DNA from 2 places in the Rhodoligotrophos appendicifer genome. Region 1 is predicted to be linked to the other one. Evidence: predicted binding sites of a transcription regulator. Region 1 holds the regulator's gene; the other holds the start of a gene.
What was found. Region 1 encodes LexA, which represses DNA repair genes until DNA is damaged. Its sites were predicted from a motif close to TGTTCNNNNTGTGTTCNG; they were not measured.
Positions count from the first base shown of each region.

Region 1 (7,278 bases):
AAACCCTGGCGATGATCCTCGCCGGAGACGCCGAAAAGGGCGACGTCATCGCCACCGCCCGCATCGCCGGGATCATGGCCGCCAAACGCACCCACGAGCTGATTCCCCTGTGCCATCCGCTCGGCATCACGAAGGCCGTTGTCGAGTTCGAGGTCGACCGCGACGCCTCGCGGATCGACGTCACCGCCCGGGTCAAGGTCAATGGCAAGACCGGGGTCGAGATGGAAGCGCTGACGGCGGTGAGCGTCGCCTGCCTCACCCTCTACGACATGTGCAAGGCGGTGGATCGCGGCATGCGCATCGGCGACATCCGCGTCATCGAGAAGCTCGGCGGGAAATCCGGACATTACCAAGAAGGCTGAGATGGCAAACCTCCTGCCCGTGAAAGACGCGTTGCGCCAGATCCTTGCGGACGTGGTGCCCGTGGGCGAGGAGATCGTCGCGCTGGATGACGCGTTGGGGCGGACGCTGGCCATGCCGGTCATCGCAGAGCGCGATCAGCCGCCGTTCCATGCCTCCGCCATGGATGGTTACGCCGTCCGCTTCGAAGACGTGGTGGGCAAGACGCCGATGCTCAAGCTGGTGGGCCTCTCCCGCGCGGGACACGGGTTTGCCGAGCGGCTGAAGCCGGGAGAGGCCGTGCGCATCTTCACCGGTGCTCCCGTGCCGGAGGGCGCAGATGCCGTGGTGGTCCAGGAAAACGTCACCGCCGATGGCGACAGGGTGCAAGTGAACGAAGCGGAATCGCGGCCGCGCCACATCCGGAAGAAGGGGTTGGACGTCGCCCGCGGCGACATGCTGATCGCGGCGGGGACTCTGCTGACGGCGCGGCATATCGGGCTCGCGGCTTCCGCCAACCAGGCGCATCTCGCGGTGCGGCGCAAGCCGGTGATCGCCATCCTGCCGACCGGGGACGAGTTGGTGGAGCCGGGCTCGCTGCCCCGCGACGACCAGATCCTGTCCTCGAACAATCATGCTCTCAGCAGCTTCGTACGCAGTTTTGGAGGGCTGGCCGTCGATCTGGGCATCGTCGGCGACACGCTTCCGGCACTGGAGGCTGCCATCGAGCGGGGCCTCGATGCCGATGTGCTGGTCACCATCGGCGGCGCCTCGGTGGGCGATCACGACCTGGTCCAGGAGGCGCTGGTCCGATCGGGCCTGAAGCTCGCCTTCTGGCGGCTGGCGATCCGGCCGGGGAAGCCGCTGATGTTCGGCCATCTGGAGGGAAAGCGGGTCCTGGGCCTGCCGGGCAACCCCGTCTCGGCCCTGGTCTGCGCCCGGGTGTTCCTGCATCCGCTGATGATGGCGCTGCTCGGTCGTACCGCCGGCGACGATGTCGAGACCGTGCCGCTGGCGGAGGGGCTCAAGGCCAATGACGAGCGGCAAGACTATATCCGGGCGAAGCTCGTGCGGGACGCCGGCGGACGGCTCTGCGCCCGGGCCATGGAGATCCAGGACAGCTCCATGCAGCGCAGCCTCGCCAATGCCGACTGCCTGATCATCCGGCCGCCCCATGCCCCCACCGCGGAGGCCGGCAGCGCGGTGGAGATCCTGCGGCTCGACTTCTGAGTCGTTGCCGCTTAGCCCTGCGGCTTCCGGTACCAATCGGCAAGGACGGCCGGCGCATCGGTCCGGTTGCGGAAATCCTCGCGGATCTCGTTCCAGGCGAAGCGCATCGAGCTCTCGACGATCTCACGGTCGTATTTCTTCAGATCTTCCGCGATGGGCGCCCATTCCACCAGGGCCTTGGGGCTGTGCGTGAAGGCGCTGGCGCCGGCGGCGATGTTCTCCCAATGGGTTTCCGCCAGGCGCTGCTCGAACGCCGCCGTCCATGCCCGAGGTGCATCCAGATCCTGTACGCTCTCGCTGTTGTCGGCGAGCCCTGACCGGTAGCAGGCACGGGCCATCGGATCGCGGGCCGGCGCCTCGCTCCGCGAGGGCGCCACATGGGCCACCGCATGGATGGTCAGGTCGGACAAGGACGCCGCGAAGATGTTCATGTTGGCGATCCGGATGGAGACGCTGAAGACCTCGTCTTCGAACATCTTCGGATAGCCCATCCCCATGCGCTCCTTCAGATAGCCATAGAGCTTCTTCTGGGTGACCAGAGCCGAGCGGGTGCTGGCGAAGTGAAAGAGGCGCTGAACCGTGTCGATGGGTGCCGTGTCGTGGCGCGACGAGAATCCGGCTGCGAGATCTATCACCCACCTGGCAGCGTCGATCAATTGGGCCGGGATTTGCTTCATGGCTCCAGATGAAACATCGAAAACAACAATGGAATGCTACGATAGGCTTATTTGCGCAATTGAAATCCGCTTGTAATCATTGTGCAGGTACCGATTCCACTTAGGAAGCGGGCCTCGAAATGCAGGGAACACATTTGCATTTGAGAGAGGGGAGGAACATTACATGTCCAGTACAGACACTGGTGCCATGGATCGCCACTGGATCAAGACCAGAAACTTGACCTATGTCGTCCTCGCGCTGTGGGCGCTTTTCGGAATCATCATTCCCTGGAACGCTGCGTCCCTAAATTCCTTTAGTTTTCTCGGATTTCCTCTGGGTTACTACATGAGCGTACAGGGATCGCTCATCGCCTTCGTCGCACTGATCTGGATCCAGAACTGGATGCAGGATCGCATCGATGACGAATTCGGAATCGAATAGGGGGGCGGACCAATGGCTAACAACAATGAGGAAGCAGTCCGCGACAAGCGGTTCATAGACAACCTTGGGTTGGTCTATACTCTTTATACAGTCGGGTTTCTGATTTTCTTCGCCTTCATGGCGGTCCTGGAAAGTCTCGGCGTCGGCGCCGAAGTCATCGGCGTCGGCTTCCTGCTGTTCACCATCGCCATCTATGCCATCATCGGCTGGCTGTCGCGCACTGCGGAAGTGGATGCCTATTACGTGGCCGGCCGGGAAGTCCCCGCACTCTATAACGGCATGGCCACAGCGGCGGACTGGATGTCCGGCGCCTCCTTCGTGGCCCTCGCGGGCGGGGTCTATTTCGGCGGCTATCCCTATCTTGGATATATCGTCGGATGGACGGGCGGCTATGTGCTCGTCAACTCCCTCATGGCACCCTATCTGCGCAAGTTCGGCTGCTACACCGTGCCGGACTTCGTCGGGACCCGCTATGGCGGCAATACCGCGCGCCTCTGCGCAGTAATCATCCTCGTGGTCGCGTCCTTCACCTATGTGACGGCACAGATCAACGCCACCGGGACGATCGCCGCACAGACGCTCGGCATCCCCTTCGAACTCGGCGTCTGGCTGGGCCTGCTCGGCATCTTCATCTGCTCCATGCTGGGCGGGATGCGCGGCGTGACCTGGACCCAGGTTGCGCAGTATATCGTGCTGATCATCGCCTATCTGGTGCCCATCATCTGGATGTCGAACCGCCAGGATTTCGGCATCATCCCGCATTTCAACTATGGCGGTGCCCTCGCCCGGATCACCGAGCTGGAGGCCCAGTACGGCCTGGCACCGGCGGCGCAACCCATCCCCGGCCTGTCGGTCCTGGTGAACCCGCAGAACAACCCAGCGGGCAATGGCTGGGCCATGGTCTCACTGGCGATCTGCATGATGGCGGGCACCGCTTCGCTGCCGCATATCCTCATGCGCTACTTCACAACGCCAACGGTCCGCTCAGCCCGCCGCTCGGTCGGCTGGTCGCTCCTGTTCATCTTCCTGCTCTATTTCTCGGCGCCGGCCCTGGCCACGCTGACGAAGCTGCAGCTTCTGGATCCCACCTTGGCAACCTCGGTCATCGGCAAAGCCTTCGCCGACGTCTCGAACCTCGAATGGGTGAAGCATTGGAGCTCCGTCGGCATGCTCGCGGTCGTCGACCAGAATGGCGACGGCATCGTGCAGCTGAACGAGTTCTTCATGCGGCCCGACATCGTCGTGCTCGCCACGCCTGAAATTGCCGGCCTTCCCTATGTGATCTCGGGCCTCGTGGCCGCGGGTGGCCTTGCGGCCGCCATGTCGACCGCGGACGGGCTGCTGCTCGCCATCGCCAACGCACTGTCGCATGATCTCTACTACAAGATCATCGATCCCAAGGCCGACACGCGCCGGCGCCTGATTGTTGCCCGCGTGCTGCTGCTCTTCATCGGAGCCGCGGCGGCGTTCATCGCTTCGCTCAAGCTCACCGGGATCCTGGGCGCCGTGGCCTGGGCCTTCGACTTCGCCTGCTCGGGACTGTTCTTCCCCCTTGTGCTCGGCATCTGGTGGAAGCGGGCGAATGCTCCAGGGGCGATCGCCGGCATGGTCGGCGGCTTCGTCGCCGGATCGCTCTATCTGTATCTGGTCTTCAACAAGATCATGACGCCCTGGCTCGGCATCGACGACGTCCGCTTCGGCATCGTCGGCATGGCCGTCAGCCTGGTCGCCATGGTCGCGGTCTCGCTGATGACGCGAGTGCCGTCCAAGGAGATCCAGGACATGGTCGACGAGGTCCGGATCCCCGGCGGCCGCACAATGCTTGCAGCCGGACACTAAACGGCTTTATGCAATGACATGGGGGGCGGGATCTGATCCCGCCCCCCGCTTGCATCTTGAGGCGGGGATCCTTGGAACACCTCATCACCATCCACCCGCTCTGGGTCATCGTGGTGGACTATGTCCTCGGTCTCGTCATGTGGACGCTGATCGGCCGGGCCGCCATGAACCTCTTCCTGCGGGAGGATTCCGAATTCTTCTTCATGCGGGTGTTCGTGCGGGCCACAAATCCCCTGCTGCGCGTCTTCCGCCCCATCACCCCCGCTTTCCTTGTGGACCCGCTGGTGCCGCTCTACGTGGCGTGGTTCTTCTTCATGATCCGCTTCTATCTGATGCCCTGGCTGCTGGGCTATTCGGTCATGGGCATGCTCTCCTTCCCGCTCGAGAGCGACATCGCCCAGTTCATCTACAAAGTCTTCAACTGAAGAGCCTCTGAGCCACGGCTGTGTTCCGCGGCGAAGCCGACCGAGCACTTGCCGTCCTGCGGGAGCTTGAGTGATCGGGCGTCCTTAATCCTGCTTTAACCTTGCTGAACATATATAGAACGCCTATAAAGGTTTCGTCTTTGTTCTCCCTTGAGTCGGGCCTCGAAAAGAGGCTTGCGGCTCCGGGCCAAAAGTAGGCCGATCCGATATGCTGACGCGCAAGCAACACGAGCTGCTGATGTTCATCCACGAGCGACTGAAGGAGGCCGGCGTGCCGCCATCGTTCGAGGAGATGAAAGAGGCGCTCGACCTGCGCTCCAAATCGGGCATTCACCGGCTGATCACCGCTCTCGAGGAGCGCGGATTCATTCGCAGACTGCCGCACCGGGCTCGGGCGCTCGAGGTCGTGCGCCTGCCCGAATCCTATAATGGCGGACTTGCGTCGGCGCCGCAGCGGCGATTCAATCCGAATATCATTGAAGGGTCCCTGGGCAAGATCCGCCCCATGGCCGCGGGCGACACTGGCAGGGCCGAGCCCGCGATCGTGCCGGTGATGGGACGCATCGCGGCCGGCGTGCCCATCGATGCCATCCAGGATCACACCCATAATATCAGCGTCCCGGCCGACATGCTCAGCCCCGGGGAGCATTTCGCCCTCGAGGTCAAAGGCGATTCCATGATCGAGGCCGGCATTCTCGATGGGGACACGGTGCTGATCCGACGCGCTGATCAGGCTAATAACGGTGAAATCGTCGTCGCGCTCGTCGACCGCGAGGAAGCCACCCTGAAGCGCCTCCGCCGTAAAGGCGATTCGATCGCGCTGGAAGCCGCCAACCCGGCCTATGAAACGCGCATCTTCGGTCCGGATCGCGTGAAGATCCAAGGCAAGCTCATCGGCCTCATCCGCCGGTATTGAGAAGCGGCTGGGGGGCTGAGAGGCGGCCAACGAAGCCTGCCGATGCTCCGCAACGCCTCTCCGCTGCGCTGCCGTTTTTTGGCGGCGGAGCCAACGGTGAATCGTCGACAGCGGCGCGTTCGCTGTGCCGGTGGTTCGTGATGCCGGGCCTTCGCGTGGCCGGTACGTTAGCGTGGCCGGTGCGCTGTGAAAGCCGGTGCGCTGTGAAAGCCGGTGCGCTGTCATTGCCGGTGCGCTGTCGTTCCCAGCGGTTCGCCTTGCCTGCGGTTGGCGTTTGCGTAGCCTTGCGGATTTGCGGATCGTCCGTCTTGAAGGACGCTTGACTGCGCCTCCAGCGTCCTGGCGGCCTCAGCGGCCTCAGCGCCCCGTCGTCACCACCGACCTGGTTCTCCAAGCCGGCGTCGATCATCCCTTCACGTCTCGGGCGCGGGATGGCCGGGTCGGGTTTCAGACAACTTGCCAGCAGTTTCAAAACGCTGCTCCCATCGTTGACCGGTTCGGTTCCCCTGGCTAAGCGATGCTGGTCGCGGGGCCTGAGCTTCGCTCGCCGCGGTCTCAAGGGTGTGGGCATGGACTTTCACGGCACTGGTCCCACGGCTTGGCGCCCGTAGGCGGGACTATCGGCCGCGCTCAATATCGACCTTTGCCACGCGCGCCGTGGGCCTGAGCAGAACTCGCCGCGGGCCTCGGTTGCTGCGGGTACGCCGTAGACGGCTCGGTCCACGAGGATTGGCGGTGCCGGGTGGGTCTTCAGCTGCTCTCGCCGTGGGCCTTCCGCGCGCGCCCTGGGCCTGAGCAGCACCCGCCGCGGGCCTTGGTGGCGACGGGCGCTCCCTTGGCCGCACGGTCCACGGGGCTCGGCCGCGCTGGTTTGAATCTTGGAGGGCTCGCCCCAGGGCTTACCGGCGCTTGGCGCGGGCGTTACCGGCGCTTGGCGCGCTGGGCCTCGATCACCCAGGGACGGTTGCCGCTTTCGCTTCGTACCGTTTTCACCCGAAGCCGGCCGTCGCCGTCCAAATCAAGCTGATGGGCACCGCTGCGCATCAGGGCTCGACGGTCGATCACGATCTTCGGCGTCGCACAGGGCCGGTCGACGGGGAAGTCGGTAATGAGGATGGCAGCCCGCCGGCATTCCTCGTCCAGGGCCGCGCGAGACTTGACGACGGATACGGGCAGGACTTCCTCCAGGGTGCCGACGCAGGCCTGGGCATCGCAGGCAAATCCCGATCGACGTGCCGCTGCAGCGGGAGAGGCCGCGTCGCCGTCGCGCGCCAGCCATTGTCGGGCCGCGAACGTCGCCTTGCGGGCGTCGCTGAGCACAAGGAGGCCTTCGGAATTGCGAAGGGCGACCACTTTGCCCTCCCCGTCGATCACCATGGCCGGGTGGGAAGGAAAGGCTGCGACAGCAAAACCGGCCACGGCGATCCCGAT
Region 1 covers NZ_VHKL01000005.1:409,402-416,679, reverse strand. Annotated here, with positions in the region: gene moaC (cyclic pyranopterin monophosphate synthase MoaC) at 1-362, shown strand, start outside; gene FKM97_RS13805 (molybdopterin molybdotransferase MoeA) at 364-1,569, shown strand; gene FKM97_RS13800 (hypothetical protein) at 1,581-2,246, opposite strand; gene FKM97_RS13795 (DUF4212 domain-containing protein) at 2,410-2,667, shown strand; gene FKM97_RS13790 (sodium:solute symporter family protein) at 2,680-4,506, shown strand; gene FKM97_RS13785 (YggT family protein) at 4,578-4,931, shown strand; gene lexA (transcriptional repressor LexA) at 5,140-5,847, shown strand; gene FKM97_RS13775 (ComEC/Rec2 family competence protein) at 6,769-7,278, opposite strand, start outside.

Region 2 (7,278 bases), on a different contig from region 1:
TACGAGGGTCATTACTATTTTCCCGTCGTGCAAGATGTCCCTGAGACCACTTTCGGCGGATTCCTTCCGCAGACGGATTATCGCGACCCGTTCATTCAGCAGCAGATCCAGGGGAACGGATGGATCGTGTGGCCGCCGATCCGGTACAATTATCGCTCCATCAACCTGGAGCTTCCGGTTCCTGCTCCTTCGCCGCCTTTCTGGATGATGACGCCCGAGAAGCGTTGCGCGGCCTATCCACAGGGTGTCGCCGATCCAAACTGCACGCTGGGCAACCTCAACTGGCTCGGGACGGATGATCAAGGCCGGGACGTTGTGGCCCGGTTGATCTACGGGTTCCGGATCTCCGTGCTGTTCGGCCTCGTGCTGACGATCTTTTCCTCCGTCGTCGGCGTGGCGGCCGGTGCGGTGCAGGGCTATTTCGGCGGTTGGACGGATTTGCTGTTCCAGCGTTTCATCGAGATCTGGAACTCGATTCCGACGCTGTATCTCTTGATCATCCTGGCCTCCTTCATCGAGCCCAGCTTCTGGATTCTGCTGGGAATCCTGCTTTTGTTTTCCTGGGTTGCGTTGGTCGGCGTCGTGAGGGCCGAGTTCCTGCGCGGACGTAACTTCGAATTCGTCATGGCGGCGCGCGCCATGGGGCATTCGAACCTCTTCATCATGGTCAAGCATCTCCTGCCCAACGCCATGGTGGCGACGCTGACTTTCATGCCGTTCATCCTCAATGGCTCGATCACGACGTTGACGTCGCTCGATTTCCTTGGTTTCGGCCTGCCGCCCGGCTCGCCCTCGCTGGGCGAATTGCTGGCCCAGGGAAAGTCCAACTTGCAGGCGCCCTGGCTGGGGATCTCCGGCTTCGTGGTGATCGCGGTGATGCTGAGCGTGCTGATCTTTATCGGCGAGGCGGTGCGGGATGCCTTGGATCCGCGGAAGACGTTTCGGTGATATGGTAATGGAACTCTCCCTACAGGCATCTCCATGATCGGTGAGACTCAACCCATTCTCACCGTCGAGGACCTCTCCGTGGCCTTCACCCAGGGCGGGGTCACGACGCTTGCTGTCGATCATGTTTCCTTCGACATCGGTAAGGGGGAGACCGTCGCGCTGGTGGGCGAGTCCGGGTCGGGCAAAAGCGTCAGCGCGCTGTCGATCCTGCGTTTGCTGAACTATCCAGCAGCCAGTCATCCGTCGGGCAAGATCCGCTTCGAGGATGTCGATATCCTGTCGGCGGATGATCGCACCATGCGGCGGATTCGCGGCAATGACATCGGCATCGTGTTCCAGGAACCGATGACCTCGCTCAATCCCCTGCATACGATCGAGGACCAGATCGGCGAAGTCCTCAAACTGCATCAGGGGATGAGCGACGTCCAGGCGCGCAAGCGTGTTCTCGAGCTGCTCAATCGCGTGGGCATTCCAGAGCCGGAGACCCGGCTGGCCAGCTTTCCCCATCAGTTGTCAGGCGGGCAGAGACAACGGGTGATGATCGCCATGGCGTTGGCGAATGATCCGCATCTGCTCATCGCGGACGAGCCGACCACGGCGCTGGACGTGACGATCCAAGCGCAGATCCTGGACCTCATGCAGGAATTGCAGCGAGAACTCGGAATGGCGATGCTGCTGATCACCCATGATCTCGGCATCGTGCGGCGGATGGCGCAGCGCGTCTTCGTGATGACGAAGGGAAAAGTCGTCGAGCAGGGAGACGTTCAGTCCATCTTCGACAATCCTCAGCATCCTTACACGAAGCGCCTACTGGAAGCGGAGCCCAAGGGCGATCCGCCGGCCGCTAATCTTTCGGCGCCGGTCGTGATGGAGACGACGGACCTCAAGATCTGGTTTCCGATCAAGCGCGGCTTCTTCAAGCGGGTGGTCGGTCACATCAAGGCGGTCGACGGCGTCTCGGCGGTCGTGAGGGAGGGGCAGACCCTTGGCGTCGTGGGGGAATCCGGCTCGGGCAAAACCACGCTGGGACTGGCGTTGTTGCGCCTCATCTCGTCGGAAGGGCGCATCGCCTTTCTCGGGAAGCCGATCGATTCCATTTCGCCATCGGAGCTCAGGTCGGCGCGAAAGGATATGCAGGTCGTCTTCCAGGACCCCTATGGTTCGCTCAGCCCGCGCATGCCGATCGTCGACATCGTCGCGGAGGGCCTCCTCGTGCAGAACCGGGACCTCAGCCGCACCGAACGGCGGGAAAGGGTCGCGGCTGCCCTTGAGGAAGTCGGGCTCGATCCCGGCGCCATGGACCGCTATCCCCACGAGTTTTCCGGTGGGCAGCGGCAGAGGATCGCGATTGCGCGGGCCATGGTTCTGCAGCCGCGCTTTGTGATGCTCGACGAGCCTACGAGTGCTCTGGACATGTCGGTTCAGGCCCAGATCGTGGACCTACTGCGTGAGCTTCAGGAGCGGCACGGCCTCGCCTACATGTTCATCAGTCATGACCTCAAGGTGGTGCGCGCGCTCGCAAACGAAGTTCTGGTCATGAAAGACGGGCGGGTCGTGGAAGCCGGACCGGCCGCAGACATCTTCGACAATCCGAAAACGGACTACACAAAGGCGTTGTTGAAGGCCGCATTTTCATTGACCGCCAGCGATCGCCATGCGAGGCCGGTCGCGAGTTGAGATGGGCCACATGGCGGGCGGAAAACATGGCAGTTCTCTACATTGCGCAGGGCTGGGACCTTGCCCCCTGGCAAGAGGCGATCGAGCAGCAAGCGCCGGATCGTGAGGCGCGCATCTGGCCGGATTACGGCGATCCGACCGAGATCGACTACGCCCTCGTCTGGAAGCCACCTCATGGAGTGTTCAAGACCTTCCCGAATTTGAAGGGAATCTTCAACCTCGGCGCGGGTGTGGATCACCTGATGGCGGACCGGACGCTGCCGGACATTCCCATCGGTCGCATTATCGATCCGAACATGACGATGCGGATGACGGAGTATGTCGTCCTCCAAGTCCTGCTCCATCACCGTCAACAGCTCCTGCTCAGCGAAGCACAACGCAGTCGCAAATGGGCCTCGATAAACCAACCGGCCGCCGCCGATGTGCGCGTCGGCGTCATGGGCCTTGGCGTGCTCGGTGGTGACGCCGCCGAAAAGCTGCGGCAGCTCGGCTTCAGGGTTGCCGGGTGGAGCCGCACGGCGAAGCAGCTGGCGGGCATAGAGTGTTTCTGCGGCGCCGAACAGTTCACGGCATTTTTGAACAGAACGGATATCGTGGTCTGCTTACTTCCGCACACACCGGAAACGGAAGGATTGCTCAATGCGGACGCGTTCAAGGCGCTGGCTAAGGACGGTCCGCTGGCTGGCCCGGTCCTGATCAATGCCGGCCGGGGAAAGGTTCACGTCGAGACTGACATTCTTCACGCCCTGGAAAGCGACGACTTGCACGCGGTGAGCCTTGACGTGTTCGAACAAGAGCCGCTCGACCCCGGCAGTCCCCTCTGGTCTCATCCGCGTGCCGTCATCACGCCCCACATCGCAAGCGACTCGGATCCGAAGTCCCTTACAACATTCATTCTTCGGCAGATGAAGAGGATCGAGGCCAAAAAGGAGATTGAAGCCCGTATCGATTTGGCACAAGGGTACTGACCAGCAGCACGGCTGCCGTCCCAAAGTGGCACATAGATATTACAAGGAGCCTTGCCATCAGAGACGGCAAGGCTCCCCGCCCAGCAAAACAACGCGCGACCGGGGGCGGTATTGCACGTTGCTTGCTGAACCCTTCAGATTAATCAGTGTGCTGCAAATCGAATGCCAGAGATGGCCCCGATGAGAATAAATTCAAATTTGCAGCGCCGTGTTCTTTCTTGATCGTTGGACAAGACTGCTCCCCAACCGCATCATGTGCACTCGGCGCAGACCGTGAGCGGCCCCCTTACGTAACCTCCACGTAATCGCTCCGATCTGAAGCCGTCGTGGCCCCAGCAGGTCGAGCGCCTCCGGCGCGGACCGGTCACGCAGAAACCCCGCCACCTCCCCGGCGGGGTTTCTGTCATTTCAGCGTCTCCTCAGTGTAAAGATTGACTTGTCGCGCAGAGATCGAAGCCCTACCTTAGAACAAAACAGGAACTCATTATGGCGCTTTCGACTCTGGAAAAACTCGAGATTCTCGCCGACGCTGCAAAATACGATGCATCATGCGTTTCCTCGGGTGCAGGTAAGCGGAATTCTCGCGGGACGGGCGGGATCGGTTCGACGAACGGCATGGGAATTTGCCACGCGTTCACGCCGGACGGGCGGTGCGTGTCTCTGCTCAAAATTCTGCTGACAAACTTTTGCACTTTCGACTGCGCCTACTGCGTCAACCGGCGCTCCAGCAATGTTGAGCGCGCGCGATTTTCCGTCGAGGAAGTCGTCGAGCTGACACTCAACTTCTACAAGCGCAACTACATCGAGGGCCTGTTCCTATCGTCTGGCATCATCAAGTCCGCGGATTACACGATGGAACAGATGATCGAAGTCGCCCGCAAGCTTCGGGAAGAGCACCTGTTCCGCGGGTATATCCATCTGAAGACCATTCCAGAAACCAGTCCTGAGCTCATCGCGACGGCGGGGCTCTTTGCCGATCGGCTATCGATCAATATCGAGTTGCCTTCGGACAAGAGCCTGATCGAATTTGCGCCTGAGAAAAATGTCGGGACGATTCGAAAAGCGATGGCGCAAGTGCGGGTGCGCATCGAGGAGGCTAAGGCCGAGCGCCGTGCGCCGCGCTTTTCTCCCTCTGGACAAAGCACCCAGATGATCGTCGGGGCCGATGGGACCAGCGACGGAGCTATCTTGCGCGCTAGCGAGACGCTTTACAGCAGTTATGGATTGAGTCGCATCTTCTACTCAGCCTTTAGTCCAATCCCCGACTCGAGCAAGAGCCTCCCATCCGCGCCGCCGCCGCTTCAGCGGGAGCATCGTCTGTATCAAGCGGATTGGCTGACCCGGTTTTACGGGTTTGAGACAAGTGAGATCATTGCCGGCGACGAGATGCTGGATCTCGACATGGATCCCAAACTGGCGTGGGCGTTGAAAAACCGTGCTGCATTCCCCGTCGATGTCGTCAGTGGGAGTCGAGATGCCCTGCTTCGGGTGCCCGGACTGGGAACTCGGACGGTCGACCGCCTGTTGATCATGCGAAAGCATTGCAGCCCGCGGCTCGACGATCTCAGGCGCCTTGGAGTGTCCGTGAAAAAAGTCCTTCCCTTCATCAGCACCGTCGATCACCGTCCGAGATCGCTCCTGGACAGTCATGATCTCAAGGCCCGCCTTGTGCCGGCGCGTCAGCTCTCCCTGTTCTGAGGAGCTTCCGTGCGCAGCGTTGCGATCGATACCGAGAATGTTTGGGAAACCTTCAGATCGGAGGCTCGAACGCACTTGGCGGCAGGGATCGAGCCGTCTCAAATCGATTGGCGCCGAGGCGGCAGCCAGTCGCTTTTCCATGAACAGCCGCTCCCGGCGTCCGGCCGGCAGGTCCTCGTCCCGAAGGCCTTCGTGGCTCTGGCGGAAGAGGCTGTTTGCCATTCGGATGATCGGTGTTTCGCCTCTCTCTACGAGTGTCTCTGGCGTCTTTCACATGGGGAGCGGCACCTGCTGGAGATCGCTGCGGATCCGCTGGTCCATCGGCTCGTCCGGATGGCCAAGGCCGTCAAGCTCGATGCCTACAGGATGAAGGCCCATGTTCGATTTCGAATGATTCTGGTGGAGGGCGAAGAGCGCTTCGTCGCCTGGCACATGCCGGAGCATCGTGTGCTGCGGCGGGTGGCAGATTTCTTCATCGACCGGTTTGCCGGCATGGACTGGGCCATCCTCACGCCGAGGGAGTCGATGCACTGGGATCGTACCATCCTGACCTTCGGGCCCGGTGCGGAGCGCAAGGATGCGCCCTCAGAAGATGAGTTGGAAGAATGGTGGACACTTTATTACAGGACAACATTCAATCCGGCCCGTCTGAAGATCGATGCCATGCTCGCACAAATGCCGAAAAAGCTTTGGGGGAACCTTCCGGAAGCCAAAGCCATTCCAGAGATGATAGCGGCCGCGAGCACCCGGATGCAGACGATGATCACAGAAGGACCCTCCACCCCCCACCAGCGGGTCAAGCATTGGGCTCCCAGCAAAGCGCCCGAACGCCGGACGGAAGAGGCGGGCGACCTCGCGAAATTATCGGCTGACGTACAAGCCTGCACACGCTGTCCCTTGTACAAGGACGCGACGCAGGCGGTCTTCGGCGAGGGCCCCGGCCATGCAGAGGTCGTTCTGGTCGGCGAACAACCTGGTGATCAGGAGGACCTTGCCGGACGTCCGTTCGTCGGCCCTGCTGGGCAGCTCCTGGACCGGGCTCTGGCAGATGCAGGAATCGATCGGGAGAAGGTGTATGTGACCAATGCGGTCAAACACTTCAAGTTCGAACCCCGGGGGAAGCGCCGGATCCACAAGTCGCCTTCCACCGGAGAAATCGATATCTGTCGCTGGTGGCTGGACAAGGAAATCGGATTGACCAAGCCTAAGCTCGTGGTCGCCATGGGTGCAAGCGCTGCGCGCGCCGTTACGGGTCGCTCTCTCACCATATCGAAAGAGCGAGGGCGGGCGATCCCTCTAAAGCATGGAATGGATGGCTTGATCACGGTTCATCCCTCTTTCATGCTTCGGCTGCCAGATGCTGAAAGCAAAGCCAGGGAATATGATCGCTTTGTCGCCGATCTAAAGTTTGCGGCGGAACTCGTGCCTTCGCTTCGTGAACAGACCAAGCGCAAAGCGGGATGAGACTAAGTTGCCGTTAATCCTCATTTGCATGAGGGTTGCGCTTCAGCTAGGCAAGCTATCAGAATGTATATAGTGCAGTGTGGTTCGAACAAGTTGCAAAATGGGACTTGTCAGTATCTGCAGAGTTCGTAGGGGAAAGAACATGTCGCTTTCGTTCATTCGCGCACTGATGGTGTTTGCAGCTCTCAGCGTCGGGGGGGTGCTGAGCATCGGTCCTGCCGCCGCGGACACGATCTATGATTCCAATGTCGGTTCTAAGTTGAGCGACCTGGACAGTGGGCAGAAGGCGCAGGTGGCGTCCATCATCCAGCAGAGCAAGTCGCAGATGTTGGCGGTGTTCAAGCAGTACAACATCGATCCCAACGCCGCGCCTGTCTTCGACAAGCTGATGAAGGCGTCCGGTCCCCTGCAGCAGATCGCGCGGCAGGAGCGTCAGGCGATGTCGAAGGTTCTGAACCCGGCTCAGATGAAGCAGTACGACCAGGTCATCAACGAAACCCGGACCCGCGTTCGGATGGCCGCA
Region 2 covers NZ_VHKL01000001.1:275,583-282,860, reverse strand. Annotated here, with positions in the region: gene FKM97_RS01300 (ABC transporter permease) at 1-948, shown strand, start outside; gene FKM97_RS01295 (ABC transporter ATP-binding protein) at 982-2,625, shown strand; gene FKM97_RS01290 (2-hydroxyacid dehydrogenase) at 2,652-3,593, shown strand; gene FKM97_RS01285 (putative DNA modification/repair radical SAM protein) at 4,080-5,291, shown strand; gene FKM97_RS01280 (UdgX family uracil-DNA binding protein) at 5,301-6,755, shown strand; gene FKM97_RS01275 (hypothetical protein) at 6,898-7,278, shown strand, end outside.
Region 2: a site for LexA is predicted at 4,058-4,075, ahead of FKM97_RS01285 (putative DNA modification/repair radical SAM protein). Genes of this name have one in related genera too.